Regions from separate parts of the Amycolatopsis sp. DSM 110486 genome, predicted to be linked through region 3. Evidence: riboswitches for the same ligand, from Rfam matches in the RefSeq annotation. Region 3 holds a riboswitch; each other region holds the start of a gene.
What was found. A riboswitch is a leader RNA that binds a small molecule or an ion and turns the genes downstream of it on or off. The one in region 3 is predicted to bind S-adenosylmethionine.
Positions count from the first base shown of each region.

Region 1: linked by a shared signal. The riboswitch ahead of thrC (threonine synthase) and the one ahead of K1T34_RS52535 (aminotransferase class V-fold PLP-dependent enzyme) in region 3 are both predicted to bind S-adenosylmethionine.
Region 2: linked by a shared signal. The riboswitch ahead of K1T34_RS11875 (methionine ABC transporter ATP-binding protein) and the one ahead of K1T34_RS52535 (aminotransferase class V-fold PLP-dependent enzyme) in region 3 are both predicted to bind S-adenosylmethionine.

Region 1 is NZ_CP080519.1:700,972-711,108, forward strand. It holds gene rpsT (30S ribosomal protein S20) at 1-131, shown strand, start outside; gene holA (DNA polymerase III subunit delta) at 383-1,354, opposite strand; SAM riboswitch class I at 1,488-1,621, shown strand; gene thrC (threonine synthase) at 1,635-2,900, shown strand; gene K1T34_RS03485 (ComEC/Rec2 family competence protein) at 2,925-5,309, opposite strand; gene K1T34_RS03490 (ComEA family DNA-binding protein) at 5,306-6,055, opposite strand; gene K1T34_RS03495 (nuclear transport factor 2 family protein) at 6,237-6,677, shown strand; gene K1T34_RS03500 (oxidoreductase) at 6,724-7,548, shown strand; gene K1T34_RS03505 (TetR/AcrR family transcriptional regulator) at 7,562-8,125, shown strand; gene K1T34_RS03510 (DegV family protein) at 8,149-8,997, opposite strand; gene octT (diglucosylglycerate octanoyltransferase) at 9,002-9,730, opposite strand; gene K1T34_RS03520 (histidine phosphatase family protein) at 9,734-10,137, opposite strand, start outside.
Region 2 is NZ_CP080519.1:2,459,152-2,469,288, forward strand. It holds gene K1T34_RS11860 (fatty acyl-AMP ligase) at 1-422, opposite strand, end outside; gene K1T34_RS11865 (ABC-F family ATP-binding cassette domain-containing protein) at 490-2,262, opposite strand; gene K1T34_RS11870 (4-(cytidine 5'-diphospho)-2-C-methyl-D-erythritol kinase) at 2,299-3,267, opposite strand; gene K1T34_RS11875 (methionine ABC transporter ATP-binding protein) at 3,466-4,476, opposite strand; SAM riboswitch class I at 4,691-4,781, opposite strand; gene K1T34_RS11880 (TetR/AcrR family transcriptional regulator) at 5,170-5,754, shown strand; gene rsmA (16S rRNA (adenine(1518)-N(6)/adenine(1519)-N(6))-dimethyltransferase RsmA) at 5,745-6,584, opposite strand; gene K1T34_RS11890 (resuscitation-promoting factor) at 6,620-8,005, opposite strand; gene K1T34_RS11895 (TatD family hydrolase) at 8,420-9,256, opposite strand; gene metG (methionine--tRNA ligase) at 9,384-10,137, opposite strand, start outside.
Region 3 is NZ_CP080519.1:10,895,546-10,905,682, reverse strand. It holds gene ileS (isoleucine--tRNA ligase) at 1-1,999, shown strand, start outside; gene K1T34_RS52550 (penicillin-binding transpeptidase domain-containing protein) at 2,138-3,778, shown strand; gene K1T34_RS52545 (helix-turn-helix transcriptional regulator) at 3,822-4,508, shown strand; gene K1T34_RS52540 (potassium/proton antiporter) at 4,614-6,092, shown strand; SAM riboswitch class IV at 6,197-6,311, shown strand; gene K1T34_RS52535 (aminotransferase class V-fold PLP-dependent enzyme) at 6,352-7,695, shown strand; gene K1T34_RS52530 (hypothetical protein) at 7,718-8,470, shown strand; gene lspA (signal peptidase II) at 8,460-9,041, shown strand; gene K1T34_RS52520 (RluA family pseudouridine synthase) at 9,038-9,967, shown strand; gene K1T34_RS52515 (AsnC family protein) at 9,964-10,137, opposite strand, start outside.

The DNA.
Region 1 (10,137 bases), 760 kb from region 3:
AGACCAAGGCCCTCGAACTCCAGCGCGACGCCGCCCGCAAGCTCGACAAGGCCGTCACCAAGGGCGTCATCCACGCCAACCAGGCCGCCAACAAGAAGTCGGCTCTCGCGAAGCGCGCGAACCAGCTCTGAGCTGATCGCAGCACCCTGCCAGACCTGAAAGGGCCCGGTGACCGACTGTCGCCGGGCTTTTTCGTGCGCTCTCCCGCCCCCTGCGCGCAGCGTGCCTGTGCGCTGAGATACCGCGGCGACGGTCGATCGGCCGGCGGTGGCTGTTGCAAAATCTGCGCACGCGACCAACGGTCCCGCCCGGCCATCTCGCGGCGGTTCGGCGGTGCCTCAGGCCCGATGCCGGTGGCTCGAACCCTGCCCGCCGAGCAGCGTCAGCGTTCACCCTTGGCGGCGACAACCTCGACGACCGCGCGTTCCAGGGCGTAGTCCGCGTCCGCCGCCACGCCCTTGACCTCGGCGTTCAGGCGGGCGACCACGCGCATCGCCGTGGCGAGGCCGTCCTGGCCCCAGCCGCGCGACTGGCCCTGCGCCTTGCGGATCTTCCACGGCGGCATGCCCAGCTCTCCGGCCATCTGGTTCGGGTTGCCGCGGCCGGCGGCGGACACGCGGGCGATTGTGCGCACCGCGTCCGCGAGGGCGTCGGCGACCAGGACGTGCGGCACGCCCAGCTGCATGGCCCAGCGCAGCGACTCCAGGGCCGCCGCGCGGTCGCCACCCACGGCCTTCTCCGCCACGGCGAAGCCGGTCACGTCGGCGCGGCCGGTGTGGTAGCGGCGCACGGCCTGCTCGTCGATGGCGCCACCGGTGTCGGCGACGAGCTGCGTCGCCGCGGAGGACAGCTCGCGCAGGTCGGAGCCGACGGTATCCATCAGCGCCATCACCCCCGCCGCGTCGATCTTGCCGCCGACGCGGCGCACCTCGTTGCGCACGAACGACTCCCGATCGGCGGCCTTCGTGAGCTTCGGGCACTCGGTGATCTCCGCGCCCGCCTTTTTCAGCGCCGCGGGCAGCGCCTTGGCCGCCTTGCTGCGGCCGCCGCCGTTGTGCACGACCACGAGCACGATCCCGTCGGCGGGCGCCTTGAGGTACGCCATCACCGCGTCCGCCAGCTCCTGCGAGATGTCCTGCGCCGAGTCGAGCACGATGACCCGTCCCTCGCTGAACAGCGAGGGACTCACCAGCTCGGCGAGCACGGGCGGTGTGAGTTCGGACACCCGGTTGCGCGTCATCTCGGCCGTCGAGTCCACGGCCCGCGCGGCGTCCAGCGACGAGCGGACAGCCCGCTCGATGAGCAGTTCTTCCTCACCGAGGACGAGGTGGAGTGGCGCGGGTGCGGTGGTCACCCCGCCATCCTCTCACCCGCCCGGCCCCGCGCCCGCTGCGGTGATGTGCGCCGCCACCGTGGCACGAGGTGATCGCCATGTCGTACGGTGTACCCGAGGCAACGCCCAGCGAGGCGCGCCGACAACTGAAGACCGCTCATCCAGAGGGGCAGAGGGAACGGCCCGAAGAAGCCCCGGCAACCGGCGTACAGCCTGTCTTCCCGAATTTGCGGGATAGCTGACGACCACGGTGCCAATTCCGGCCCGCTTTTGCGGGGCAGATGAGGAAAGGAACCTCGCGATGACCGTTACCCTCGGCACGACCTCCACCAAGAAGACCCTGGACCTCGGTCCGGCCGTCGAACTGGTGTCGAAGGAAGAGGGCCACCGGCAGCCGCTCGCCCCGGAGTTCGTCTCCGCGGAGGACTTCTCGCCGCTCGAGGTCGCCTACGACTTCGGCCGCGTGCGCCGCGAAGACATCGAGGCCGGCCCCAAGAACATCTGGCGCTACAAGAAGCTCCTTCCCGTCCCCTCGACTGTCGAGGAGATCCCGAACACCGAACCCGGCGCCACCCGCCTGGTGAAGGCCGACCGCCTCGCCAAGGCCCTGGGCCTGAAGTCCCTGTGGGTCAAGGACGACACCGGCAACCCCACGCACTCTTTCAAGGACCGCGTGGTCGCCGTCGCGCTGGCCGCGGCCCGCGAGTTCGGCTTTGAGGTCCTCGCGTGTCCCTCGACCGGCAACCTGGCCAACGCGACGGCCGCCGCGGCGGCCCGCGCCGGCTGGCGGTCGGTCGTCCTGATCCCGAAGTCGCTCGAACGCGCCAAGATCCTCACCACCGCCGTCTACGACGGTGACCTGATCGCCGTCGACGGCAACTACGACGACGTCAACCGCCTCGCCACCGAGCTCGCCGGCGAACACCCGACGTGGGCGTTCGTCAACGTCAACGTGCGCCCCTACTACTCCGAAGGCTCCAAGACGCTCGGCTACGAGGTCGCCGAGCAGCTCGGCTGGCGCCTGCCGGAGCAGATCGTGGTGCCGATCGCGTCGGGCTCGCAGCTGACCAAGGTGGACAAGGGTTTCCGCGAGCTCGGCCAGCTCGGCCTCGTGGAAGCCAGCCCCTACAAGGTGTTCGGCGCGCAGGCCACCGGCTGCTCCCCCGTCTCGGCCGCGTTCCGCGCCGGCCACGACGTCGTCCAGCCCGTGAAGCCCGACACCATCGCCCGCTCGCTCGCGATCGGCAACCCCGCCGACGGCCCCTACGTGCTCGACGTCGTCAACCGCACCGGCGGCGCGATCGAGGACGTGAGCGACGAGGAGGTCGTCGCGGGCATCCAGCTGCTCGCGCGCACCGAGGGCATCTTCACCGAGACCGCGGGCGGCGTCACCGTCGCGACCGCCAAGAAGCTCATCGAGGCCGGCAAGATCGACCCCGACGCCGAGACCGTGCTGCTCATCACCGGCGACGGCCTCAAGACGCTCGACGCCCTCGAAGGCCGCATCGGCCCCAAGGCCACCGTGCCGCCGTCGGCCGAAGCCGTGAGCAAGGCCCTCGGCCTCTGACCGCCGGGCCCGCGGGCCGCTCCCCTACCGGGGCGGCCCGCGCGGCTCACCCCGGCGCGCCACCGCCGGCCCGCCGTCACCGGGCAGCACGGCCGTGTCGCCGTCCACATCGGTCCGCGTCACGAGCACACCCAACGTGCCCAGCACGTCCACTGTGGACTTCGCCGGGTGCCCGTAGCTGTTGCCCGCGCCCACGCTGATCATCGCCGCCCGCGCGCCCACCGCCTCGAGGAACTGAGGCAACGAGTAGCGCGAGCCGTGGTGGGGAACTTTCAGCACATCGGCGTGCAGGTCCACCCCCTCGGCCAGCAGGTCGGCCTGCGCGGCCAGCTCCACGTCTCCGGTCAGCAGCACCCTCCCCGCGGCCGTGGTCGCGCGGAGCACCACGGAACTGTTGTTGATCATCGTGCCGTCCTGCAGGGCGGCCGCCCGAGCCGTGACGTAGCGCGGTCCGAGCACGTCCAGCGACAGCCCCGGCCAGTCGAGCCGCTGCCCGTCGCTCAGCTCCAGCAGTGGAACGTGGTGCGTCGCCGCCTCCTGCGACACCTGCTGCCACGCCCACGCCGGCGCCCGCCCGGGCCCGACGGCGATCGCCCCCACGGCCCGGCCGTCGAACACCGACGGCAGCCCGCCGATGTGGTCGGCGTGCAGGTGGCTGAGCACCAGCAGCGGGATCCGCTCCACGCCGAGCCGCCGCAGGCACTCGTCCACCGGACCCGGCTCGGGCCCGGTGTCCACGACCACCGCGCGCCCGGGCTCCGCCGTGGCCAGCACCACGGCGTCGCCCTGGCCGACGTCGCACTCCACCATCGCCCAGCCCTTCGGCGGCCAGCCGGGTGAGAGCACCCGCGGCGGCACCACGATCAGCAGCACCGCCGCCAGCCCCATCGCCACCAGCAGCCGCGCGCGCCGGAACCGGAACGCGACCACCACCACGACCAGCACCCCGGCCGCGCACACCCCACCCCACCAGCCACCCGGCCACGCGAGCACCGCCCCCGGCGCACGGGCCCCGTGCCGCGCGACGGTGATCAGCCAGCGAGCCTCCGGATCAGCCAGGTGCACCAGCACGTGCCCGGCCCCGGGCCACCACGGCCCGACCACCGTGGCCAGCACCCCGAGCACCGTGACCGGCGCGACGACGGGCGCCGCCAGCACGTTGGTCACCACCGAGACGAGACTCACCGTGCCCGCCATGCCCGCGATCACCGGCGCGGTGACCACGAACGCCGCCAACGGCACCGCGATCCCTTCCGCGTACCCCGGCGGAATCCCTCGGCGTACCAGCGAATCCGCCCATCGCGGCGCCAGCAGCACCAGCCCCGCCGTCGCGAACACCGACAACGCGAACCCGAAGTCCGCCGCCATCACCGGATCCCACGCGACGAGCACGCACACCGAGAACGCCAGCGCCGGCAACGCGGATCCACGACGGCCCAACGCCAGCGCCAGCAGCGCCACTCCGCCCATCACCCCGGCCCGCAACACACTCGGCGCCGGACCGACGAGAATCAGGAAACCGCCCAGGCACAATCCCGCCGCGACGGCGGACACCCGGGGCCCGATGCGGAGCAGCCGGCACAACAGCAACACCGCGCCGCAGATGATCGCCACGTTCCCGCCGCTCACAGCCATCAAGTGCGTGAGCCCCGACTCCGTGAACTCCTGCTCGACCTGCTCGGGCAACGCACTCGTGTCGCCCAAAACCAGTCCGGGCAGCAACCCCGCCGGCTCCTCCGGCAACACCGCGCACAACTCATGCAGCCCCGCTCGCAACGCCGCGGCCGCCCGTTGCCACCACGGCGCCCGCGTGACCCCGACCGGAGCGCCCTGAAGGTAGACGACGGCCGCCGTTAGCTCACCCCCGCGCGCCGGCGCCAGGCGACCCGACGCCGTGACCTCCTGGCCCGGCAGGAGATCACCCCATCCGGCCACCGGCGCGAGCAGTAGGACCCGGCCGGTGGAATCCACCGCCCGACCGTCCACAGTGGCCGATTCCACCCGGGCGTCGATGACGACCGATCGGGTACCCGCCTGCTGATCGGCGTAGCCCGCGCTGTGGATCGGCCGCGGCCGCTCGGTGACCTCGACGCGGAGCGTGGCGGTCACCCCGTGCGCTGCGGCTTGGCCGAGCGTGTCCTGTTCAGCTCCCCGGATGCGCCACGCTGTCGGCAGCGCCACGACGAGCCCCAAGACCAACAGCGCGCCGGCCGCGCCGACCCACCGCCCACGCCGCCGTGCGAGCAATACGGCCGACAAAACCGCTGCCACAACGCCGAAAACCTCGGCCGCCCACCACCCGAGCCGCAGGCCCGCCAGGGTGCCGCCCCAGGCCGCCAATGCTGCCGGGACGAGCCGAAGGTCGTGGTCACGCCACGACGGCGCGGCTTCCGGCTGGACGAACATCATCCGACCGTCACCTGCTCGCGCAGCTTCTCGAACTTGCTTTCGCCGATGCCTTCGACGTCGCGAAGTTGTTCGACGCTGGAGAAGCCGCCGTGCTGCGTGCGCCAGTCGATGATGCGGCCGGCGGTGACCTCGCCGACGCCGGGCAGGGTGTCGAGTTGCTCGGGGGTGGCCGAGTTGAGGTCGAGTTTGCCCGGAGCCGCGCCGGCACCGGCCGGTGCCGAGGACGCGACCGTGATGCCGACGGCGAGCTGCTCGCCGTCGGTGAGTTTGCGGGCGAGGTTCAGGCTGGAGAGATCGGTGCCGGGGTCCGCGCCACCGGCGGCCCGCACCGCGTCGGCCACACGCGAGCCGGCCGGAACGGTGACGAGGCCGGGCGCGCGGACGTGGCCGATCACGCTGATCACCAGCGTCGCGGACGCCGAAGACGCCGGCGCCGCGACGGAAGGGTGCGCCTTCGCGCTCGGCAGCGACGGCGCCACCTCCATCGCGGGCGAGCCGCTGAACACCGCGAAGCCCGCAGCGATCAGCACAGCCACGACCACCAGCCCCAGCACGACGAGGACTCGGTGACTTTTCAGCACGCCGGGCAGACCCGGGTGAGCCGGGTCGGCGCCGCCGGGCAGCCAGCGCCGGACCAGCCGGCCGCCGGGCCCGACGGTGCGTGGGCCCGCCGCCAGCTGGTCGGCCAGCCAGGCGAGCCTGGCGTTCACGGGAGTGCCCGGATCACGGGCGGTCTGCTCGAACACACGTGCGACGCTAGGCGCTGATCGACACCGGCCACCAGGCCGAATCCGCCAGCCTGTGGATAACTACCCCCTTGTGGACAACTCGGCCTCGGCGACCGCTGAACGCCGGTTCCGGTCGGCCCCCGGTGCGATGCTGACGCCCATCGCCGCCCTCGACCGCGCTCCGAAGGAAGGGCCCACCATGACGAATGCAGCCGAGATCCGCGCCCTGATCGAAAACTGGGCCACGGCCGTCCACACGGGAAATCTCGACGGCGTCCTCGCCGACCACTCCGACGGCATCGTGATGTTCGACGTCCCGCCGCCGCACGAAGGTGTCCGCGGGATCGACGCCTACCGCGAGACCTGGCCACCGTTTTTCGTCTGGCAAGCGGAAGGCGCGACGTTCACCATCCTGGAGCTCGACGTGACCGCGGGCGACCACGTGGCGTTCGCCTGGGCGCTCCTGCGCTGCGGCACCTCCGCCGATCCACCGGGCCATCACCTTCGGCTGACCATCGGCCTGCGCAAGGACCAGGGCCGCTGGGTGGTGACGCACGAGCACCACTCGTTCGCCGCCGTCGACGGTGACACTGCCGAAAACAACCTCCGTGAAATCCACCCGGTTGAAAGTGAACGATGACTCATGATAAACCTGAGTCCTGGTTCACTTTCAGGAGGTGACGGTCATGGCCCCCAAGGTCGCCCTGGTCACGGGCGCGTCGTCGGGTATCGGAGAGTCCACGGCACGAGAGCTGCTGGAGCGTGGTTACACGGTCTATGGCGCCGCGCGAAGGGTGGAGCGGATGGCGGACCTCGCCGAACGCGGGGTGCGGGCGATCGCGCTGGACGTGACGGACGAGGAGTCCGTGGAGAAGGCCGTGGCGGCGATCGTCGCGGAGTCCGGCCGGATCGATCTGCTGGTGAACAACGCCGGCTACGGCTCGTACGGCGCGGTCGAAGACGTGCCCTTGTCGGAGGCGCGCTACCAGTTCGAGGTGAACGTGTTCGGGGCCGCGCGGCTGATCCAGCTCGTGCTGCCGGTGATGCGAGCGCAACGCTCGGGCCGGATCGTGAACATCTCCTCGATGGGCGGCAAGATCTACACCCCGCTGGGCGCCTGGTACCACGGCACGAAGTTCGCCCTGGAGGGGTTCTCCGACTCGCTGCGGATGGAGGTGCGGCCGTTCGGGATCGACGTGGTCGTGGTCGAGCCCGGTGGGATCGCGACGGAGTGGGGCAACATCGCCGTGGACCACTTGACGGAGGTCTCCGGCGAGGGCGCGTATTCGGACCTGGCCGGGAAGCTGGCGAAGGGCATGAACTCGGGCATCAACGTGCGGATGATGTCCCGGCCGTCCGTGATCGCGAAGACCGTCGCGAAGGCTGCGACCGCTCGGCGCCCGCGCACACGTTACGCTGCAGGTTTCGGCGCGAAACCCTTGATTTTCCTGCGCCGCGCCCTGCCCGACCGCGCTTTCGACACCCTGATCATGAGAGCCCTCGCGAGCTGACCACGGAGAGCCGATGGAGCCGTCCCGCCCGCTGCGCGCCGACGCGGTGCGCAACCGCACGAAGATCCTCGACGCGGCGCGGGAGCAGATCACCCGGCTCGGCCCCGACGTCCCGATGGACACGATCGCCGAGGCCGCGGGGGTCGCCGTGGGCACGTTGTACCGGCACTTCCCGACGAAAACCGACCTCGTCACGGCGGTGATCGGCGAGCACAGCGAACTGATCACCGAGGCGATCGAGGCGGCGGCCGAGCGGGTGGCCGGCGGGGCCGACGCGATGGGCGAGATCTCGGCGCTGGTGAGCCACATCGTCGAGGCGGCGGCCGACGACCGGGCGGTGAAGGCCGCGGCGCAGAACGTCGGGGCGGAGTACCTCACACCCGAACAGGAGAGCCGCAGCCGCGCGGCCACGACGCGGATGATCAAGGTCGCCCAGCGCGACGGCAGGCTGCGTGAGGACGTGACCGCCGACGACTTCTACCTGCTCATCCTCACGGCGCCGACGGACGTCCAGCCGGCGGTGCGGGCGAGGTGGCTGGAGCTGTTCCTCGCGGGCTTCACCACCGGCAAGGGCTGAAAACCCTTACCGGCCAAGGAGGATCACCGCTCCCGCTGCACGACCACCCCGAGCACGCCCGGTCCGGTGTGCGCGCCGATCACGGCGCCCAGCTCCGACACCACGCAGCCGCCGGCGCAGCCGGGCACGGCTTCCTCCAGGCGATTGGCCAGCTCGACAGCTCGTTCCGGCGAGGCGAGGTGGTGCACGGCGAGCTCGACCGGGCCTTCACCGGCCGCCTTCACCGCGAGCTCGACCAGCCGCCCCATGGCCCGGTTCATGGTCCGGACCTTTTCCAGCGGAAGGATGCGCCCTTCGGACATGTGCAACACCGGCTTCACCGCGAGCGCCGTGCCCAGCAGCGCGGCGGCCGGCCCGATGCGGCCACCACGGCGCAGGTGCTCGAGCGTCTCGACCACGAAGAGCGTGGAAGAGCGCCCGGCGGCGTCGACCGCGGCCGCCTCGACGTCGACCGCCGACTTGCCCGCAGTGGCGGCCACCGCGGCGTGCAGCGCGGCGAACCCGAGCCCCATGGCCGTGGTGCGCGAGTCGACCACGCGCACGAGGTCCGGACCGACTTCCTGGGCGGCGAGCACGGCGGCTTCCCACGTGCCGGAGAGCTCTTTGGACAGATGCACCGACACCACGGACTCGGCGCCGTCGTCGAGCGCGGCCCGGAAGACGGTCGCGAACTCGGCGGGCGTGGGCCGTGACGTGGTGACGATTTTGCGCTCCCCCAGCGCTTCCGCGAGCGCGGCGGGGCCCATCTCGGTGCCGTCGTAGGAGACGGCACCGTCGACGAGGACGTGCAGAGGCACCACGCGCACCGAGTGCCGGTCGGCGAAGCCCTCCGGCAGATGAGCGGTGGAGTCCGTGACCACGGCTACCGACACGCCGTCAGCCTACGTGGCCGGGGCGCAAAGCCGGTGTCATCAGCTTCGCCATGGCCGTGCCGACTGCTTCGTGGCCCGCCCAGCCCCAGTGCATGCCGTCGGGGTTGCCCTCGCCGTCGAGCACGTGATCACCCACGACGGCGGGGAGATCGAGCAGCGGCACGTCCAGGCGCGCGCCCCACGCGGCCATCGCGGCGGCCGCGGCGGGGCGGGCGGTGTGGACGCGGCCGTACGCGTCGGCGCGGTGCACCGACGGCAGCATCCCGAAGATCGGCAGCTCGGGCCGCAACACGCGCAAAGCCTCCACGGCCAGGTCGAGGTAGTGCACGGTCAGCTTCGCGGGCAGCACCGTGGGCCGGCCCCGCAACACGACGGACAACCGCGGTTGCGCGGCCAGATACGCGCCGCGCACGACGCGGCGCACACCGTCGGGACGGAGGTAACGCAAGCCGGTGCGGAGGTACGTCGGCAGCGGCGACGGGAGCGTGTCCATGCTGCCGATCGCCAGCACGACGGCGTCCGCGCGGTGCAGATCGGCCCACACCCGGGGGTCACCGGTCAGGGACCACCACACGTCGCGCGCGGTCCAGCCGATGCCGGCGACCACGTCGGCGCGCCCGTCGAGCGCGGTGGCCGCGACGTTGGGCCACAGGCGTGGTTCGTCTGCGGCACAGGGACCAACCGGTCCGTGGAAGCTCAGCGAATCACCGAAGACGAGCAGGTGCGGGCCCATCGATCAGCCGGTGATCCCCGCGTTGTACGCATACAGCCGCCAGGCGCCGTCGCGGCGGCCGAGCTCCACCCAGTGGCAGTTCATGATCCCGCCGAGCGACGGCCAGATCTCGATCGGCAGGCCGAGCAGCTTCGCCGTAAGCGCCACGATCAGACCGCCGTGCGACGCGAGCAGCACCGACTCGCCGGCGTCGGAATTCGGCTGCAGCAGGTCGTTCACGACCTCGCCCGCGCGCCCCGCGACGTCCACTCGGGACTCTCCGCCCGGCGGCGCCCACGCGGCGTCGGTGCGCCACTTGTCGCGCTCACCGGGGTAGGCGGCGTCGACCTCGGGGCCGGTCATGCCCTGCCACTCACCCAGGTGCGTCTCGCGCAGCCGCTTGTCGATGCGCAGCGGCACGCCGATGG
Region 2 (10,137 bases), 2.5 Mb from region 3:
GCCAGCTCCGTGATCAGGCGGTGCTGGATACCCTTCTCGGCCAGCACGGGCGCGAGCTGGTCGAACGGCTCGCCCAGCACCACCAGCCCGGCGCCGATCATCCCCAGCACCTTGACCGTGTCCTCGGCCCACTCGGCGAGGTCCGTGCGCGCCGTCGGCTGGTGCAGCATCGTCACGCTGCCGCCGGCCAGCCACACGGCCTGCACGGTGGGCGCGATGAGCACCGGCGCCGCGGCCAGCACGGCCACCGCGCTCCCGGGCTTCAACCCGCCCGCGACCAACCCACCGGCAATCTTCTTGGCCTGGTCGTGGACCTCGGCCCACGTCCGGCGAACCGGCTCCTTGGGCTCGCCCGTGACCATGCCGCGCTGCTGACCCCGCCCCGTCGCCGTCTCGACGAGCGTGTCCACGAACCGACTCATGCGCGACAGATTACTGTCTTGTTGTCAACGCTCGCCTGCGGCGGCGTGAACAGCGTCGATCAAGCCGTCATTCGAGCGCTTCGGACGTCTCCAGCCACGTCGCCTCGACGTCTTCCTTCTCCGCGTGCACGCTCTTCAGCTCCGTGTTCAACGCGATGAGCTTGTCCGGGTCCGTGGCCGCCTCGAGCAGTGCCGCGTGCAGCTTCTCCTCGCGTTTGGCCAGCTGGTCGAGCTTGCGCTCCAGCCGGCCGAGCTCCTTCTGCGCGGCCCGGATCTCCGCGTTGCTGCGCTTGGCCTCGGCCTTCTCCGGAGCTGCCGACGCGCCGCGCCCCGGCGTCGCCGCCTGCAGCTTCGTGCGGCGGTTGAGGTACTCCTCGATGCCGCCGGGCAGGTTCGTCACGTGGCCGTCGCCGAACAGGGCCACGGTCGTGTCGCAGACGCGCTCGACGAGGTAGCGGTCGTGCGAGACCACGACCATCGTGCCGGGCCAGCCGTCGAGCAGGTCTTCGAGCTGCTGCAGGGTGTCGATGTCCAGGTCGTTGGTGGGCTCGTCGAGCAGCAGCACGTTGGGCTCGGCCATCAGCAGCCGGCACAGCTGCAGCCGGCGCCGCTCGCCACCCGACAGGTCACCGACGGGCGTCCACTGCCGTTCGGCCGGGAAGCCGAGCTTCTCGCCCAGCTGCGACGCCGTCATCTCCTGCTTGCCGAATACCACGCGCCCCGCCACCTGCTCGATCGCCTGCAGCACGCGCAGGTCGGCCGGCAGGTCGTCGAGCTCCTGGCGCAGGTGCGCGAGCGCGACCGTCTTGCCCTTGACCCGCCGCCCCGTCTCGGGAGTGACGTCGCCGCCCAGCAGCTTGAGCAGCGACGTCTTGCCGGACCCGTTCACGCCGACGAGACCCACGCGGTCACCCGGCCCGATCCGCCACGTCACGTGGTCCAGCAGCGTCCGGTCGCCGACGCTGAACGACACGTCTTCCAGCTCCAGCACCGTCTTGCCGAGGCGGCGCTTGGCGAACGCCATCAGCTCCACGGAGTCGCGCAGCGGCGGCACGTCGGCGATCAGCGCCTCGGCGGCTTCCACGCGGTAGCGCGGCTTCGACGAGCGCGCCTGCGGGCCGCGGCGCAGCCACGCCAGCTCCTTGCGCGCCAGGTTCTGCCGCTTCTCCTCGGCCGTCGCGGCCAGGCGCGCCCGCTCGGCGCGCGCGAAGATCCAGTCGGCGTAACCACCTTCGTACTGCTCGACGCGCCCTCCTGTGACCTCCCACGTGAGGCTCGCGATGGTGTCGAGGAACCACCGGTCGTGGGTCACGACCACCACGGCGATCCTGCGCGCCAGCAGGTGGTCGGCCAGCCAGCGGACACCTTCGACGTCCAGGTGGTTGGTGGGCTCGTCGAGCACCACGAGGTCGAGCTCGCCGGTCAGCGCCGCGGCCAGCGCGACGCGACGGCGTTCGCCACCGGAGAGGTTCGCGGTCGGGGTTTCGAGACCGATCGCCGTGATGCCGAGTCCGTCCACAATGGACCGGACGCGCGCGTCGGCGGCCCATTCGTGTTCCGCGCCATAGCGTTCGAGTACGACGTCGCCGACCGTGCTGCCCGAAGGCAGCTCGGTTCGCTGGGTGACGACGGCCATGCGCAGGTCACGAACATGGCTCACCCGGCCGGAATCCGGCTCGCTCAGACCCGCGAGCACCTCCAGCAGCGTGGTCTTGCCACCACCGTTGAGACCGACTACGCCGATGCGCTGTCCGGCGGCGACGCCGAGAGAAACGCTGTCCAGCAGCGGTTTCACCCCGTACGACTTGCTCACCGACTCCAGGTTGACCAGGTTGGCCATCCGATTCAGCCGATCCTTTCCACAATGGACAGATGTTCAGGCGTGCACACGCGGTGGCGTGCCACGGGGTGCGTCGTCGCCGCCGACCAGCCGGGCGCCAGGCACCGGGCCATGGGCGACGCGCACGGTTCGGCACACGCCGGCGCCGGACAGCTCGGCCGCCACCTCGACGGCGGCCTGCGCGTCGGCGCAGAGGAACGCGCACGTGGGCCCCGAGCCGGACACACACCCGGCCAGCGCACCCGCGTTCACGCCCGCGCGCAGCGTGCGGCGCAAGCCGGGACGCAGCGACACGGCGGCCGCCTGCAGGTCGTTGCCCAGCAGCAGCGCGAGCTGACGGGGGTCGCCCGACGCGAGGGCCTCGACGACCGGGGTGTGCGAGCCGATGCGCGGCGGGTTGCCTTCGGCGCGCAGGCGGTCGAGCTCGCCGAACACCTTCGGCGTCGACAGGCCTTCGGTGTCGAACGCGAGCACCCAGTGGAACGTGTGGCGCGACAGCACGGGCACGAGCTGCTCACCGCGGCCGGTGCCGAGCGCGGTGCCGCCGTAGAGTGCGAAAGGCACGTCGCTGCCGAGCTTGCCCGCGATGGCGGCCAGCTCGTCGCGCGTCACGTCGAGCTTCCACAGCGAGGCCAGGCCGACGAGCGTCGCCGCCGCGTCGGCGCTCCCGCCCGCCATACCGCCGGCGACGGGGATGCCCTTGCGCAGCACGATCCGCACCTTCAGGTCGTCTCCCTCGGCGCGGCCGGCGTAGGCGGAGAGCTCCTGGGCCGCGCGCCAGGCGAGGTTGGTGGCGTCGGTGGGCACCGACCCCTCCCCCTCGCCGAAGACCTCGAGCCCCGGGTCGTCGGTGGCCGCGACGGTCACCTCGTCCGTGAGCGACAACGCCTGGAAGACGGTGACCAAGTCGTGGTAGCCGTCCTCGCGCAGGTCACCGATGGCCAGGTGCAGGTTGACCTTGGCCGGGACCCGGACGGTGACTGGTGGTGGAACTACGGCGAGCACCCGTCAAGCCTACGTGGCCGGGCGCCTGGGCTCCCCACCAGGAGAAAACAGGCATCCTCAGGACGGCTGTCCCAACCTCTCGGACACGTCGACGCCAACCTTGGACCCCGGGACCCGCGCACCGCGCGAGGAAGGGCCCGTTGAAGGAATCGGAGTCCTTCAACGGGCCCTTCACGGCACCGACGGGGTCAGCTGGAATCAGGCGGCGACGCTCTGCGCGGCCCGCACGGCCGGCGTCACGTGAGCGCCGCGGTCGGCAATCCACGCCAGCGCCGCGTCGGCTCGCTCGCCGCGGACACCGATGCGGAAACGAGCGATCGGGGTGTCACCGATGCGCGTGAGTCCGCCGCCGATGGTGGCGACCTCCACGTCGAAGCGGCCGGCCGCCTCGGGCAGCAGGGCGCCGACGGACGCGAAGCCGATCAGCACGACGTCGGCGGACCGGTCGTACTTCGCGGCCTGCGCGCGGGCGGTCTCGATCGCCGGCAGCACCGCCTGCGCGGTCCAGCTGCCCGGCGAGGCGATGAGGTCGAGCACGTGACCGCGTTCGACGACCGCGCCGTCTTCGAGCACCGCGACGTCGTCGCAGACGCGGCGGACGACGCCGGCGTCCGGAGTGGTCAGCAGCACGGTGGTGCCCAGCTCGGCGCGCGCCCGGTCGAGCACGGCCAGCACGGCGCCGGCCTCCTCGGGGGCGATGCCGGCGGTGGGGTCGTCGGCGAGCAGCACGGCCGGGCCGGCGGCGAGTGCCCTGGCCACGGCGACGCGGCGCAGCTGGCCGGGCGTGAGGTCGGCCGGCTTCTGCGCGGCACGGGCGGTGAGGCCCACGAGGTCGAGCAGGTTGCCGACGCGGGTCTTGCGCTGCGGCCCGTCGATGCCGAGCTGCTCCAGCGGGGTGGCGATGTTGCCGGCGACGGTGCGCTCGGCGAGCAGCTCCGGCTTGGTGCCGACGACACCCAGCTGGCGGCGGACCTCACGCAGCCGGCGGCCGTCGAGCGCACCGGTGTTGAGGCCGTCGAGCCGCACGACACCGCGGTCCGGGCGCTCCTGCAGCGCGATGCAGCGGGCGAGCGTGGACTTGCCGGAGCCGGCGGGGCCCACCACGCCGAAGAGGGAACCGGCCTGCACGTCGACGCTCACATCACGCAGCGCGGCGACCGGATTTCCGTTGAGGGGAAAGGACTTGGACACGTTTTCGACAGTGATCACGAAGAGAGCTCCAGGCATGAGGCGCAGCACCGTTTCCGGGCGCGCCGGGCGTCACCGAATTACCGTCCTTTTCGGACGGTGCGCAGAATTGCGGAAGAAAGGATCAGGCGATGACTGTGGAGCGTCGACACGCACATACCGTGCGGCGACCTTCATCGACGACGCGCCGCCGGGTCAACAGGAGCGGGCGGGCTACCCTCTGCATCGGAAACAGCCTCCATCGGTCCTGGCTGTAGCACCTGCCCCATGGGGGGTGGTTGCTGCGACTTCGGCGAGCCAGGTCTCTCAGTCGCTCGGGATGGACGTTTCTGAGTAAAGCCGATCCCATTGGGTGAACGCAAGCGCGTTGGTGCAGATCACACGAGTGGTGGTGCCCGGATACCGGGACACCCGCAGCCACATCGTGGACCCCGAAAGCTCCGGCACCGAATTTCTTCCGCGCGGCGAATCCGGCGCCTATTCCACTGTGGACGCTGCCGATCCCTGGTGGAGCCGCGATTCCGGCACGGGAATCGCGGGGCAGCTCGCGCGTGGGTAAATGACGGTTCGGCGAGGTAGTTCGCCACGGCGAGACACTTCGTCTTCCCGGCCGGACGTCCACTCCCGTCCACGAGTCGAATCCGGACGTCCGTCACGCCCGTTTGTGATACGTGCGTATCGGATACAGTCGTACCACTACAGCGGAGGAGGACCGTGGCGCACCGGGTCGACCACGAGCAGCGCCGGCGCGAGATCGCCGGGGCGGTGTGGCGCATCGCGGCCGAACGCGGGCTCGACTCCGTGAGCATGCGCGAGGTGGCCGCCGAGGCAGGCGTGTCACTGCGGCTGGTGCAGTACTACTTCGAAACGAAGCACAACCTGCTCGTGTTGTCCCTGCGTTACCTCCATGAACGCGGCGAGCAGCGCACGCAGGCCCGCATCGCGGCACAGCTCGACCAGAGCGTGCGCGGCGTGGTCCGGACTCTGCTCACGGAGCTGCTCCCGCTGGACGCCGAGCGCGAACTGTCGCTACGCGTCCACCGCGCCTACTTCAGCCGCACCCACAGCGACCCGGCGCTGGCGAAGGTGTTCCTGCACGCCGAGACGCCGATCGAAGACCTGCTCACCAGCCTGTTGCGCCGCGTGGCGCTCCCGCCTGGCGTCCAGCCGCGGCACGAGGCCAACCTGCTGGTCGCGGGCTTCACCGGCCTGGGCCTCGACGTCCTGCACGGCCGCTTCACCCCGCCCGAAGTCCTCGCGACGCTGGACTACCACCTGCGCCGGATCTTTCAGGCTTGAGCCGCGAGCCGGACGAAGTCGTGCACGTCGAGCTGCTCGCCGCGCGTCTTCGGGTCGATTCCGGCCGCCACGAGGAGCTCGCCGGCGCGATCGGCCGAACCGGCCCAGCCGGCGAGGGCCGCGCGCAGCGTCTTGCGGCGTTGGGAGAACGCGGCGTCCACGACCGCGAACAGGCGTTGCCGCTCGACGCCCTCCATCGGAGTGCCGCGTTCGAAAGCCACGAGGGACGAGTCGACGTTCGGCACCGGCCAGAACACCGACCGCGGCACGGCGCCGACCTTGCGCGCCGGCCCGTACCAAGCGAGCTTCACGCTGGGCACGCCGTAGATGCGGCTGCCGGGACCGGCGGCCATGCGGTCGGCGACCTCCGTCTGCACCATCACCATCCCGCGCTGCAGCGAGGGAAGCTCGGCCAGCAGGTGCAGCACGACGGGGACCGCGACGTTGTACGGGAGGTTCGCGACCAGCGACACGGGTTCGGCCGGCAGATCAGCCGCGCTGATCCGCAACGCGTCGGCGCCGACCACGCTCAGCTGATCCGCGACGGAAGAAGCGCGTTCGGCGGCAGTGCGCGGAAGCCGCGCCGCCAGCTTCGGATCGATCTCGACGGCCACCACGCGGGCCCCGGCGTCGAGCAGGCCCAGCGTCAGCGACCCCAGCCCGGGTCCGACCTCGAGGACGACGTCGCCCGGCTGAACTCCGGCCAACTCGACGATGCGGCGAACCGTGTTGGGGTCGTGCACGAAGTTCTGGCCGAGCTTCTTCGTCGGCCGGACGTCGAGCTCGTCCGCCAGCCCGCGGATCTCGGCAGGCCCCAGCAGTTCAACCACCGGGGAAGCCTACCGAGCCTCGGGAACCGCCGAACTCAGGCCCGCTTGCCGCAGACCGGCCAGGCGCTGTAGCCACCGCGGGCGTCGCGGACCTTCTCGGCGATCGAGATCTGCTGGGCGCGCGAAGCCTGGTTCGGGTAGGACGCGTACGCGTCGCCGCCGTAGGCGTCCCAGGTGCGCTTGTCGAACTGGAGGCCGCCGTAGTAGCCGTTGCCGGTGTTGATGGACCAGTTGCCGCCGGCCTCGCACGCCGCGATGCGATCCCAGGCGGAACCGTCGCCGATCGCCGGGTCGGCGGGCTTCATCGAACCGACCTTGAGGATCTTCGGCTTGGCCTCGAGGAGGACCTTGACCGAGACCTGCTCGCGGGAGATCTCTTCGCCGTTCTTCTTGGTGACCTTGTAGGTCACCATCTTCTGGCCCGCGGTGCCCGGGTCCTCAACGGTGGTCTTGCCCAGCTCGAGCGTCGGGTCGTCGACCTTCTGCACGTCGGGGTCGATGGTCTCCTGCTGGTTGACCATCGAGACGCCCATGCGGCTGACGTGGACCTCGGCGCCGTCCTTGAGCGAGACGTTCAGGCCACCCTCGACCGCGTCATCCGGGCCGAGGCTCATCTTGAAGTCAGAGAGGAGCTCCTTGGTGGTCACCGCGTTGGTGGTGACCTGGCGCGGCGCGTTGGTGCCGTCGAAGAGCGTGACGTGCTTGAGGGTCTTGACCTGCACGGTCGAGCCCTCGAGCGGCAGCTCGCCGGTGCCCGGCATCGACGTCCAGGCGCCCTTGCCCATCATGTCGGCCATGCCGAGCTGGGTCATGGCCTCGCCGAGCGTGGTCGCGCGCACCCAGGACGGGCGGGACACACCGTCGACGACGAGGTTCAGCTGACGACCGCGCTCGAGCTTGATGACGCCGCCGTCACCGACCTCGGCCTGCGGCGAGGGCGAAAGCGAGTCGTGGGCGCCGACCGAAAGGCCGGCGTCTTCCAGGACCTCGCCGACGGTGTCGCCGTAGCTGTGGACGGTGACCTCGTGGCCGTCGACGTCGACGGTCACGCTCTTGTTCATCGCCAGCGCCGCGGCACCGCCGCCGCCGACGGCGATCAGGACCGACAGCACCGCACCCTTGAGGAAGCGGCGCTTCCAGACGCGGGTGGCCTCACGCAGGCCGTCCTCGACGGCGGCCTTCTTGGCCTCCGGAGAAGCGGTGCGGTCCTCGGCGAGCTCGTCCGGGAGGGCGAGCGGCGGGAGCATCGTGGTCTCGGCGTTGATCAGGCGGATCAGCTCGTCGACGTCGACGTCGATCTCGGCCATCATCGCGTCGGCGTCGGGCCCGAGGGCCGCGAGCACGTCCTGTTGGGTCACGTACAGCTCGTCGGAGAATCCAAGCTCTCCATAGGCGGTGTCGTCGAGCTCTCGCTCGAGCACGGCCACCGAACCGGCGGAAGAGAATAGGGTCTGCGCAGCACCACGGTTCTCGGTGCTATGGCGCGAGGCACCCTGCCTGCTACCAGTCACTGGGTCGTTCCCTTTCCCAGGACAGGACGTGTCACCACGACCTGTTCCTTCGTCGCGACGCGCCATTCGGCGCGCCTCTCAAGTCCGACACCCCCAGTCAGCGCCATCGTCACGGTCCCGAGTCGTACCAACCTCGGTGCCGCTTCCCCGACGTGCACTGACGTGACTGTGGGCGTATCAGCCAGATCCGCGTCTGCGGTTCCGACCGGCACGATCACGGGACAGTAACGGAGGTCGCCGGGTTGCGCAAACACCCCCCGGAGTGTCGTGACCTGTGTCACTCGTCAGTGTGGGCTAGTGCGTTCCCCGAACGTCGCAATCCGTTCAACCCGTTGTGACACTGGGCAATTGGTAGACGCGCTCGGCAGTGGTCCGGACCGCTTGGGCCACTTCGTGGACCGCTTCGCCCCTCAGCGCCGCGAGGTGCCGGATGGTATATGCGGTGCAGTAGGGCTCGTTCGGGCGCCCACGGAACGGGTGGGGGGTCAGGAACGGCGCGTCGGTCTCGGCGAGGTACTGCCCCGTCGGCGCGAGCCGGGCGGCCTCGTGGAGCCCGCGGGCGTTCTTGAAGGTGACGGTGCCGGCGAACGAGAGCACGTAGCCCTTGTCGAGGCAGCGACGCGCGATGTGCTCGTCGCCGGAGAAGCAGTGGAAGACGACGGTGTCCGGTGCGCCCTCTTCGTCCAGGATGCGCAGCACGTCCTCGTGGGCGTCGCGGTCGTGGATCATCAGCGTCTTGCCGAGGCGCTTGGCGAGGTCGATGTGCCAGCGGAACGCGTCCTGCTGGGCGTCGTGCGGCGAGTAGTCCCAGTAGTAGTCGAGGCCGGTCTCGCCGACGGCGACCACGCGCCCGGCCGACGCCAGACGCTCCACTTCGGACTTGTCGGCGTCGGAGAACTCCTTGGTACGCGTGGGATGGATCGCCACGGCGGCGAACACGCGCTCGTCCCACGTGGACGCGTCGACGGCCCAGCGCGCCGAGGCGAGGTCGTCGGCGACCGTGACGACGCGGGCCACGCCGGCACGTTCGGCGCGGTCGACCATGGCCGTCACGTCGGCGGCGGTCACCGCTCCGCAGGCGTCGAGGTGGGTGTGGGCATCCACGACCGCGGCGGGCAGGCGGTCGGGAATCGGCGGCAGTTCGCGCTTGTCTTCACCCATGCCGTGAATCTACTGCGCGGCGAAGCCGCTCCGTTGAGGGCGGTGGAGGGGAGGAAGGCGGAGTAGACGGCATGACGAAGGGCGCCCCGCGTGAGTCCTCGAGGCGCCCTTCACAGCGTCGACAGTGCTACTTGACGATCGGGGCCCAGTCGGGGCCGTCTTCGCCGAGCTTCGGGTCGAGCTTGGTGAACAGCGGCGTCGGCTTCTGCAGGGGACGGCCGACCTCGATCGGCCGGGACTCCCACTTGGCCTGCTCGCCCGCGTAGTCACCGGTGAGGATCGGGTTGATCCGGCCCGGGATGTCGAGGTCCTCGACCTCCTGCAGCTGCGGCTGCGCGGCCCACACGCCCGTGCCGCCGAGCGCCTCGTGGACCTTCTGCGCCGAGTGGGGCAGGAACGGCGTGAGCAGCGTGTTCGCATCGCTGACCACCTGCAGCGCGGTGTGCAGCACGCTGTCGCGGCGCGCGGGATCGTCCTTGAGCTTCCACGGCTCCTGGTCCGACAGGTACCGGTTGGCGGCCGTGACCACGCGCATCGCCTCCGACGCCGCCGCCTTGAAGCGCGAGCGGCCCAGGTGGGCGCCGGCGACGTCGAACGCCTTGCGCGACAGCGCCTTCAGCTCCTCGTCGGCGGCCGTGGGGGCGTCCGGACGCGGGATGGCGCCGACGTTCTTGTGCGCCATCGAGATCGAGCGGTTCACGAGGTTGCCCCACTCGTTGGCCAGCTCGAAGTTGGTGCGGCGGACGAACTCGTCCCACGTGAAGTCGGTGTCCTGCGTCTCCGGGCCCGCCACGGAGATGAAGTAGCGCAGCGCGTCGGGGCCGAACTCGCGCAGGAAGTCGTGCACGTAGATGACCGTGCCGCGCGAGGTGGAGAACTTC
Region 3 (10,137 bases):
CATCCGCGACCTCAAGAACGGCACGGGTTCCGCCGCGCAGCAGAGCCCGATCCTGTTGCGCCACGAGACTTACGAGCACCCGTATCCGCACTGCTGGCGCTGCCGCAACCCGCTGATCTACCGCGCGGTGTCGTCGTGGTTCGTCGCGGTGACGCAGTTCAAGGACCGCATGGTCGAGCTCAACCAGCAGATCACGTGGTACCCGGACAACGTCAAGGACGGCCAGTTCGGCAAGTGGCTGGAGAACGCCCGCGACTGGTCGATCTCCCGCAACCGCTACTGGGGTTCGCCGATCCCGGTGTGGCAGTCGGACGACCCGACCTACCCGCGCACCGACGTCTACGGCTCCCTTGACGACCTCGAGCGCGATTTCGGGGTGCGGCTGGACAACCTGCACCGCCCGTACATCGACGAGCTGACCCGGCCGAACCCGGACGACCCGACCGGGAACTCGACCATGCGCCGCGTGCCCGAGGTGCTCGACGTGTGGTTCGACTCGGGCTCGATGCCGTATGCCCAGGTGCACTACCCGTTCGAGAACGCCGAGTGGTTCGAGCACCACTACCCGAGCGACTTCATCGTGGAGTACATCGGGCAGACGCGCGGCTGGTTCTACCTGCTGCACGTGCTCGCGACGGCGTTGTTCGACCGGCCCGCGTTCCGCACCTGCATCAGCCACGGCATCGTGCTCGGCTCCGACGGGCAGAAGATGTCGAAGTCGCTGCGGAACTACCCGGACGTGACCGAGGTGTTCGACCGCGACGGGTCCGACGCCATGCGGTGGTACCTCATGGCGAGCCCGATCCTGCGCGGCGGCAACCTCGTCGTCACCGACCGGGGCATCCGCGACGCGGTGCGCCAGGCCGTGCTGCCGCTGTGGAACTCGTACTACTTCCTCGCCCTCTACGCCAATGCCGAGGGCGTGGAAGGCCGGTGGCGTACGGATTCGGCGCACCTGCTCGACCGCTACGTGCTCGCGAAGACCCACGAGCTGGTGACGGACGTCGAGTACGCGCTGGACAACTACGACATCGCCGGCGCGTGCCAGACCGTGCGCGACTTCCTGGAGGTGCTCACGAACTGGTACGTGCGCCGTTCGCGCGACCGGTTCTGGGCGGGTGACCAGGACGCGATCGACACGCTGCACACGGTGCTCGAGGTGACCTCCCGTGTCGTCGCGCCGCTGCTGCCGCTCACGACCGAGACGGTGTGGCGCGGCCTCACCGGCGGCCGTTCGGTGCACCTGACCGACTGGCCGAGCTCGCTCGACCTGCCGGCCGACGCGGCGCTGGTCACGGCCATGGACCGCGTGCGGCAGGTGGCGTCGACGGCGCTCTCGCTGCGCAAGGCCAACAAGCTGCGCGTGCGGCTGCCGCTGGCGAAGCTGCTGGTCGCGGCCGAGGACGTGGAGGCGCTGCGCGAGTTCACCGACATCCTGCGCGACGAGGTGAACGTGAAGTCGGTCGAGCTGACCACCGACGTCGCGGCGCACGGCTCGTTCGAGGTCGCCGTGAACGCGCGGGCGGCCGGGCCGCGGCTGGGCAAGGACGTGCAGAAGGTCATCAAGGCCGTGAAGGCCGGCGACTGGACGACGAACCCGGGCGGCGCCGTGGTGGCGGCAGGCGTCGAGCTGCTCGAAGGCGAGTACGAGCGGCGCCTGGTGGCCAAGGATGGCGGCGCGGCGGCCGAGCTGCCGGGCGGCAGCGGGCTGGTGCAGCTCGACACCGAGGTCACGGCCGACCTGGCCGACGAGGGCATCGCCCGTGACCTGGTGCGCGTGGTGCAGCAGGCCCGCCGCGAGGCCGGCCTCGACGTGTCCGACCGCATCGCGCTCACGATCGACGCGCCGGACGAGGTCGTGGCCGCGGTGAAGAAGTTCGAGGAGTTCGTGGCCTCGGAAACGCTGGCCACGTCGGTGACCTACGGCGACGCGCCGGAGGGCTTCGAGGGCACCGTCGGCGACGGCGTGAAGGTCCGCGTCGCAGTGGAGAAGGCGTAGTGAACCGGCCGTCCCGGCGTTGATCACGAATCAGCGTCGGGACGGCCGCTTTCTCACCTGTAACGCCTCTTGTCCGTCAGCGATGGGCAAGCTGGGCCGGGTGCGCGCACGTCGCACGGGCCTGGGGGAGAGTCGCAAGTGAGTCCTGCCGGAAAGAGAGCCGTCCTCATCGGGGGCGCGGTCGCCATGGTCGCGATCGTCGTCGCGGCGGTGGTATTGCTGACCGGTGGTTCGCCGGCACCCGAGGCGGCCGCCGAGCCGACCGAGAGCTCGGTCGCGGCGGGACCGGTCGCCCCGGATCCGACGTCGGCGGCGCAGCTGTACCTGAAGGACTTCGCGGGCAACCAGACCGACGAGGCCAGCCTGCTCACCGACAACCCGCACGACGCGGCCGCCGCGCTGCGCGACGCCTGGTACACGCTCAAGCCGCAGGACGTGCAGGCCAAGGTCGACAAGGTCGAGCCCGCCGCCGCGGCCGCGACGAAGACGGCCGCGAGCTACACGCTCACCTGGAACCTCGGCCCCGGCCACGTCTGGTCCTACAGCGGCAGCTTCGATGTGGTGAAGTCCGGCGACAGCTGGCGGGTGCACTGGACGCCCGCCTCGCTGCACCCGAAGCTGCAGGCCGGCCAGCGGCTCGTGATCGCGACCGCGGCGGCCGACGAGGCCGCCGTGGTGGATCGCGACGGCAAGCCGGTGGTCATCAGCGGGCCGGGTGGCACGCACCTCGATCCTGCCGCGAAGTTTCCGTTGCTGACGCAGGCGCTGACCGGGCAGGGCACGTCGGCGCCGTCCGACACCTTCGCGGTCCAGCGGGTCGACACCGCGGGCAAGGCGCTGGAAACGCTCTACGGCAAGACCGAGAGCGGGCAGCAGGCGGTGAAGTCCACGGTGAGCGTCTCCGTGCAGAACGCGGCCCAGTCGGCCGTCGACTCCTACCGCGGCAAGGCCGTGATCGTGGCGATCCAGCCCTCCAACGGCGGGGTGCTGGCGGTGGCGCAGAACGCCGCTGCGGGCACGAGTCCCTCGGCGCTGAACGGCCTGTACGCGCCGGGTTCGACGTTCAAGATCGCGACCGCGACGGCGGCCCTGGAGGCCGGCATCGTCACCAAAGACTCGCAGGTGGCGTGCCCGCTCACCGCGCGGATCGGCACCCGCACGATCTCCAACGAGGGCTTCGACCTCGGCACCACCACCGTGCACCGCGCGTTCGCGCATTCGTGCAACACCTCGTTCGGCCAGCTCGCCTCGCAGCTGCCGCCGGACGCGTTGGCCAAAGCCGCGAGCCAGTACGGCCTCAACGCCGACTTCGACATCCCCGGCCTCACCACCGAGATGGGCAAGGTCGGCGCCGCCGGCAGCGCCGATGAGCAGGTGGAGGACGGCATCGGCCAGGGCACCGTGCAGGTGAGCCCGTTCGGCGAGGCGGTGATGGCCGCGACGGTGGCCGCGGGCAAGGCGGTGACGCCGAAGCTGTGGCTGGACGCCTCGTCGGCCACGACCGTCAACGACGGCTACCACGCGCCGTCGGCGAGCGTGCTGGCCTCGGTGCGCGCGATGATGCGCGAGGTCGTCACGGGCGGCACCGCGACCGGACTGGCGCGCTCGGGCACGGTCTACGGCAAGACCGGCACCGCGCAGTTCGGTGACGGCGCCGAAGCGCACGGCTGGTTCGTGGGCTATCGCGGAGACGTCGCGTTCTGTGTGTTCCTGGAGGGCGGAAACGACTCCGGCCCCGCCGTCACACTCGGCGCGAAGTTCCTGACCGGCGTGAAGTAGCGCTTCGGCGGCGGCCGAAGCGTCGGGCTCCTACGGTGGGGGCATGGAGACCGTCGCGCTGGCCGAGGTGGCCGCGGTGCTCGCCGACCCGAGCCGGGCGACGATGTGCCTCGCCCTGCTGGACGGGCGCGCCTGGACGATCGGCGAGCTGGCCGCGGCGGCGCGGATCGCGGTGTCGACCGCGAGCGAGCACGTGACGCGGCTGCACGACGCCGGGTTCGTCGCGCGGGTGAAGCAGGGCCGGCACGCGTACGTCCGCATCGCCGACCCGCGGGTGGCCGAGCTGATCGAGCACTTGGCGCAGCACGCCGAGCACCGCGAACCGGTGGGGCTGAAGGCGTCCCTGCGTACGCAGCGGCTGAGTTTCGCGCGCAGCTGCTACGACCACCTCGCGGGCACCGTCGGTGTGGCGCTGCGCGAGGGCTTGATCGCGAAGGGGATCGTCGACACCGGCGACGGGCTGACGCTGACCGCGGCCGGGCGCGAGGTGCTCGGCGGGCTCGGTGTCGCCGTGCCGGAGCGCGGCCGGCGCCCGCTGCTGCGTGACTGTCTGGATTGGACGGAGCGGCGCGACCACCTCGCCGGTGCCGTGCCCGCGGCGATCCTGGCGCGGGCCGTCGACGCGGGGTGGGTGACCCGCGACCGGCAACGCGCGGTGCGGTTGAGGCCGGCCGGGGAGAAGCCGTTCGCGGCGCTCGGTGTCGATCTGGCGACACTCAGTGGGGGCTGAGTGTCCTAACACAGCAGTTTGCCCGAGTTGTCCAGTGGTGCACGAACGAGTGAACGGCTCCGTCTCTCTATTCTGGAAGCCCACGGCGACCGGGAGGGGGCGGACATGGACCAGCTTCCCGTCGTGCTCGGCGTCGGCGGTGTCGTCCTGCTCGCGTCGGTGCTCGCCGTGCGCGTGTCGATCCGCCTCGGTCTCCCGTCGCTGCTGCTGTACCTCGGCATCGGTGTGGCGCTGGGCGAATCGGGCATCGGGATCCACTTCGACAACTCGAGCCTGACGCAGTCGCTGGGGCTGGCCGCGCTCGTCATGATCCTCACCGAAGGTGGCCTCACCACGCGCTGGAGCGCGGTGAAATCCTCGCTGGGCCCGGGAATCCTGCTGTCCACAGTGGCCGTGATCGTGAGCATCGTGGTCACCGGCACGGCCCTGCACTGGCTGCTCGGCCTCGACTGGCGGTTCGGGCTGCTGTGGGGCGCGGTACTCGCGTCGACCGACGCGGCGGCGGTGTTTTCGGTGCTGCGCACGTTCTCCGTGGGGCCGAAGCTCGTGGGTACGCTGGAGCTGGAATCCGGGCTCAACGACGCACCCGCGTACATCGCGGTCGTGGCGCTCTCCTCGGCGGCCGCGTTGGACTGGACCCTGCCGCTGTTGGTCGTTTACGAACTCGCCGCCGGGCTCGTGCTGGGTTTGCTGTTCGGGTGGCTGGGTGCGATGGCGCTGCGCCGGGCCGCGTTGCCGGCCACGGGCCTCTACCCGCTCGCGACGGTGGCCGTGTGCATCCTCGCGTACTCCAGTGGGCAGCTGGCGCACGCGTCGGGCCTGATGGCCACCTACGTCGCCGGTCTCGTGCTGGGCAACTCGCGGCTGCCGCACCGCTCCGACACGCTCTCGTTCGCCGAGGGGCTCGGCTGGCTCGCGCAGATCGGGCTGTTCGTGCTGCTCGGTCTCTACGCCTCGCCCAGCCGGATCCTCGAGGCGCTCATCCCGGGTCTCGTCGCGGGCGCGGTGGTGCTGCTGCTCGCGCGCCCGTTGTCGGTGGTCTTGTCGTTGCTGCCGTTCCGGCTGCCGTGGCGGGAGCAGACGTTCCTGTCGTGGGCCGGGTTGCGCGGGGCCGTGCCGATCGTGCTGGCGCTGATCCCGCTGTCCCAGGGTGTGCCGGGCGCGGAGCGACTCGTCGACGCCGTGTTCGTGCTGGTCGTCGTGCTGACGCTGCTGCAGGGGGCCACACTCGGCCCGGTCGCGCGGCTGCTGGGCCTCGCAAAACCCTCCGAGGCGCACGAGATCGAGGTCGACGCCGCGCCGCTGGACGAGCTCGGCGCCGAGCTGCTGCAGGTGCGCATCCAGAAGGGCTCGAAGCTGCACGGCGTGTACATCTCCGAGCTCGGCCTGCCCGCCGGCGCCACCGTGAGCCTCGTGGTCCGCCGCGGCTCCGGGTTCACGCCGCAGAAGACCAGCCGCCTGCAGGAGGACGACCAGCTGCTGGTGGTCACCACGGCCGGGGTCCGCGACGCGACCGAGCGCCGGATCCGCGCCGTCGACCGGGCCGGGCGGCTCGCGCGCTGGCGCGGTGAGCTGGGCCGTTGACGCGTTTTCGGTGAGGTTCGCGGGTTCGCCGGCGTGTGAGCGCCATCTCAGATCACGGGACGGGGCTTTCTCCGCACGCCCGGAATCGGTTACCTTCATCAACAGGTCATGAGTGCCAGCGTTCAGCCCCGGCTTGCTGGCCGGCAACCCTCCTACCGCGGTGGGGTGCCCCGGGTGAAGACCGGGCCGGTCGTGTTGTGCGACGGGCAAGCGCGGGCCCCTCGCCGGGGGTCCCCCGGACTGCCGAGGAGGCACCGCCATGACTCTCGCTCTGGACCGTACCGCTGAAAACACCGAAACCGTTGCCGCACAGGGGATCCCCGGCGTCGCGGGGGCGGCACTGCGGGTGCCCCTGGTGACCGGCGGCGAGATCGGTTACGCCAACCTCGACCACGCCGCGAGTGCGCCGTGTCTCGACGCGGTCCGCTCCGCCGTCGACGAGTTCCTGCCCTGGTACGCGAGCGTGCACCGCGGCGCGGGCTTCGCTTCGCAGGTGTCCACGCGCCTTTACGAGCGCACGCGCGACATCCTGCGCCGGTTCGTCGACGCGCGCGCCACCGACACCGTCGTGTTCACCCGCAACACCACGGATTCCTTCAACCTGCTGGCGCGTTCGCTGCCGCGGCGCACGTCCGTGGTCGTGTTCGACACCGAGCACCACGCGGCCCTGCTGCCTTGGCGGGGCCCGAATGTGCGCCGCGTGCAGCTGCCGCGCACGCGGTTGGCCGCGGTGTCCGTTGTGGACGAAGCGCTCGACGCCTGCCCGGAGGGGCCGCGGCTCGTGGTGGTGACCGGAGCGTCCAACGTGACCGGTGAGCTGCTGCCGGTGGCCGAGATCGCCGCCGTGGCACGGAAGCACGGCGCCCGCGTGGCGCTGGACGCCGCGCAGCTCGCGCCGCACCGCCGGATTTCCCTGCGGGAGCTGGACGTCGACTACGTCGCGCTTTCGGGGCACAAGCTCTACGCGCCCTTCGGCGCCGGCGCTCTCATCGGCCGGTCCGACTGGCTGCGCGCCGCCGAGCCATACCTCGCCGGCGGGGGAGCGACCAAGCTCGTGACCGAGGACGCCGTGGTGTGGAACACCGGTGCCGAGCGGCACGAGGCCGGCTCGCCGAACACTGTCGGTGTCTACGCGCTCGGCGTCGCGTGCGAGCAGCTGTCCGCGCACTGGGCCGCCGTGGGCGAGCACGAGGCCACGCTGCTGGAGCGGCTGCGCAAGGGCCTGGCCGGCGTGCCCGGCTGCGCCGAGCTGCGCCTGTTCGACGCGCCGGTGGACCGCGTGGGCACGGTGAGCTTCATCGTCGACGGCTTCGAACCCGGCTGGCTCGCCGCGGTCCTCTCGGCCGAGTACGGCATCGGCGTGCGCGACGGCGCGTTCTGCGCCCACGTCGCCACCAAGCGCCTCATCGGCGAATGCGGCCGCGACGGGCAGCAGGCCGTGCGCGTGAGCCTCGGCCTGGGCAGCACCGAGGAGCACGTGGACCGCCTCGTGCTCGCGCTGCGCCAGATCGTCGCCCGCGGCGCCCGCTGGGAGTACACGAAGGTCGACGGCCGCTGGGCCCCGGTGGGGGACCCGCGGGAGCTGCCGCCGTTTTGCGCCTGAGCCCGCTCGCTACCCTCGGCGCGTGGGGAGATCTTGGGGTTTCTGGGTTCCGCTCGCGCTGCTGGGCTTCGCCGAGCTGATCCTGGCCGCGGTGCGGCTCGCGGCCGGCGCCGGTTCTGCCGCGGGCGAGTTCGTGAACCTGTCCGCGGTGCCGATGGACCGCGTGCACGTGGACTACTTCGACACGGCCATCGGCGGTGAGCAGTTCCTGAGCCAGGACCCGCTGCCCGCGCCGACCTCGACGTCAGCGCTGGGCTGGCCGATCGCACTCGCGCTGGTCGTGGCGATCGTGCTCGTCGGCTACGCGCGAGCCGGGACCAGGCCGAAAACCGGCCGGTTCGCCCTGGCCCTCGCCGGCGGTGTGCTGGCGGTGCCCGTGCTGGACCTCGCCGCCTACGCCCAATTCGACCTCGACGCCGATGCCCGCGGCCCGGCGCTCGCAGCCGTGGGGCTGGTGGTGCTGGGGGGGGTACGAGCGCAGTCTCCTGGTCCTCGCGGTCACCGTGGGCTTCGTGGCGGTGGCGATGCTGCTACCGGGCGTCGCGGGGGTGGTTTCGTCGGCAGTGGTGCTGCTCGCGGTGGCGTTTCTGGTGGTCGCCGGACCCGTGAAGGGCCGTTCGCGGCCTGCCGCCGCGAACGGGTGAGGCCGGGGCGTGGACAATGGGGGCGTGAGCACCGAGTCCTCCTCGTCCGAACACGATCTGTCCGAGCCCGGTTCGCCCGAACCCGGCCGGCCCGAAGGCGCGCCCGCCGTCGAACCGGCGGTGAGCGGTGACGCGGCCTCAGCGGTCTCGGAGGAGCCCGAAGCGCCCGTGGTGCTGCCCAAGCGCCGGGTCGGGTTGGTGTTCGCGGTCGCGGCTCTGATCTGGGTGATCGACCTGGTGTCGAAGAACCTCGTGGCGGCCAACCTCGAGGGCAAGGAGCCGGTGCGCATCCTCGGCGGCCTCATCTACCTGCAAGTGATCCGCAACCCCGGTGCCGCGTTCTCGATGGCCACGGGCATGACGTGGGTGCTCGCGCTGGTCGCGGCGGCCGTGGCCGTCGCCATCATCTGGCTCTCGCGGCGGCTGCGCAGCGTCGGCTGGGCCATCGGCCTCGGCCTGGTGCTCGCGGGCGCGCTCGGCAACCTCACCGACCGCATCTTCCGGGCCCCCGGCCCGCTGCGCGGCCACGTCATCGACTTCATCTCGGCCTTCGCCCCCAACGGCGAGGGCTTCGCGATCTTCAACATCGCCGACTCCGCGATCTGCTGCGGCGGCGTGCTCATCGTGCTGCTGTCGCTGCTGGGCAAGGACTACGACGGCACCTCGACCCGCGACAAGAACAGCAAGAAGGAGACCGCGTGACCGCGCGCCTGCTGCCCGTCCCCGACGGGCTCGACGGCATGCGCGTCGACGCCGGCCTCGCCAAGCTGCTGGGCCTGTCCCGCACGGTCGTGGCGGAGCTCGCCGAAGCCGGGGACGTGCTGGTGGACGGCCGGCCCGCCGGCAAGTCCGACCGCCTGACCGCCGGCGGCCTGCTCGAAGTGACGCTGCCGGAGCCGGAGTCCCCGATCCAGGTCATCGCCGAGCCAGTGGAGGGCATGAAGATCCTCCACGACGACGACGACATCATCGTGATCTCCAAGCCCGTGGGCGTCGCCGTGCACCCGAGCCCCGGCTGGACCGGGCCGACGGTCGTCGGCGGCCTGGCCGCCGCGGGCCTGCGCATCTCGACGTCGGGCGCCGCCGAGCGCCAGGGCGTGGTGCACCGGCTCGACGCGGGCACCACCGGCGTGATGGTGGTGGCCAAGAGCGAGCACGCGTACACGGTGCTCAAGCGCGCGTTCAAGGAACGCACCGTCGACAAGGGCTACCACGCCGTGGTCCAGGGCCACCCGGACCCGACGCGCGGCACCATCGACGCGCCGATCGACCGCCACCCGCGCCACGACTACAAGTTCGCCGTGGTCGCGGGCGGGCGCCCGAGCGTGACGCACTACGAGGTGGTGGAGGCGTTCCGCGCCGCGTCGCTGGCCCACGTGAAGCTCGAGACGGGCCGCACGCACCAGATTCGCGTGCACTTCTCCGCGCTGCGCCACCCGTGCGTGGGCGACCTGACCTACGGCGCCGACCCGGTGCTGGCGCGCCACCTCGGCCTCACGCGGCAGTGGCTGCACGCCCGCACCCTCGGCTTCGCGCACCCGGCCGACGGCCGCTGGGTCGAGTTCGAGGCCGAGTACCCCGACGACCTCGCCCGCGCGCTGGAGATCCTGCGCGAGGAGAGCTACTAGCCCTCGACGGCCCAGGTCAGCGTGCGGTCGTCCGGCTCCGGGCGGGGGCTCCAGCGGACCGAGACCACGCGCGTCGCGTCCGGGAGGACGTAGACGGTGTGGCCGCCGAGCGTCTCGCCGGGCCGCACGCCGATCTTGTGCGGCGGCCGGGAGGTCAGCGACACGGGCGC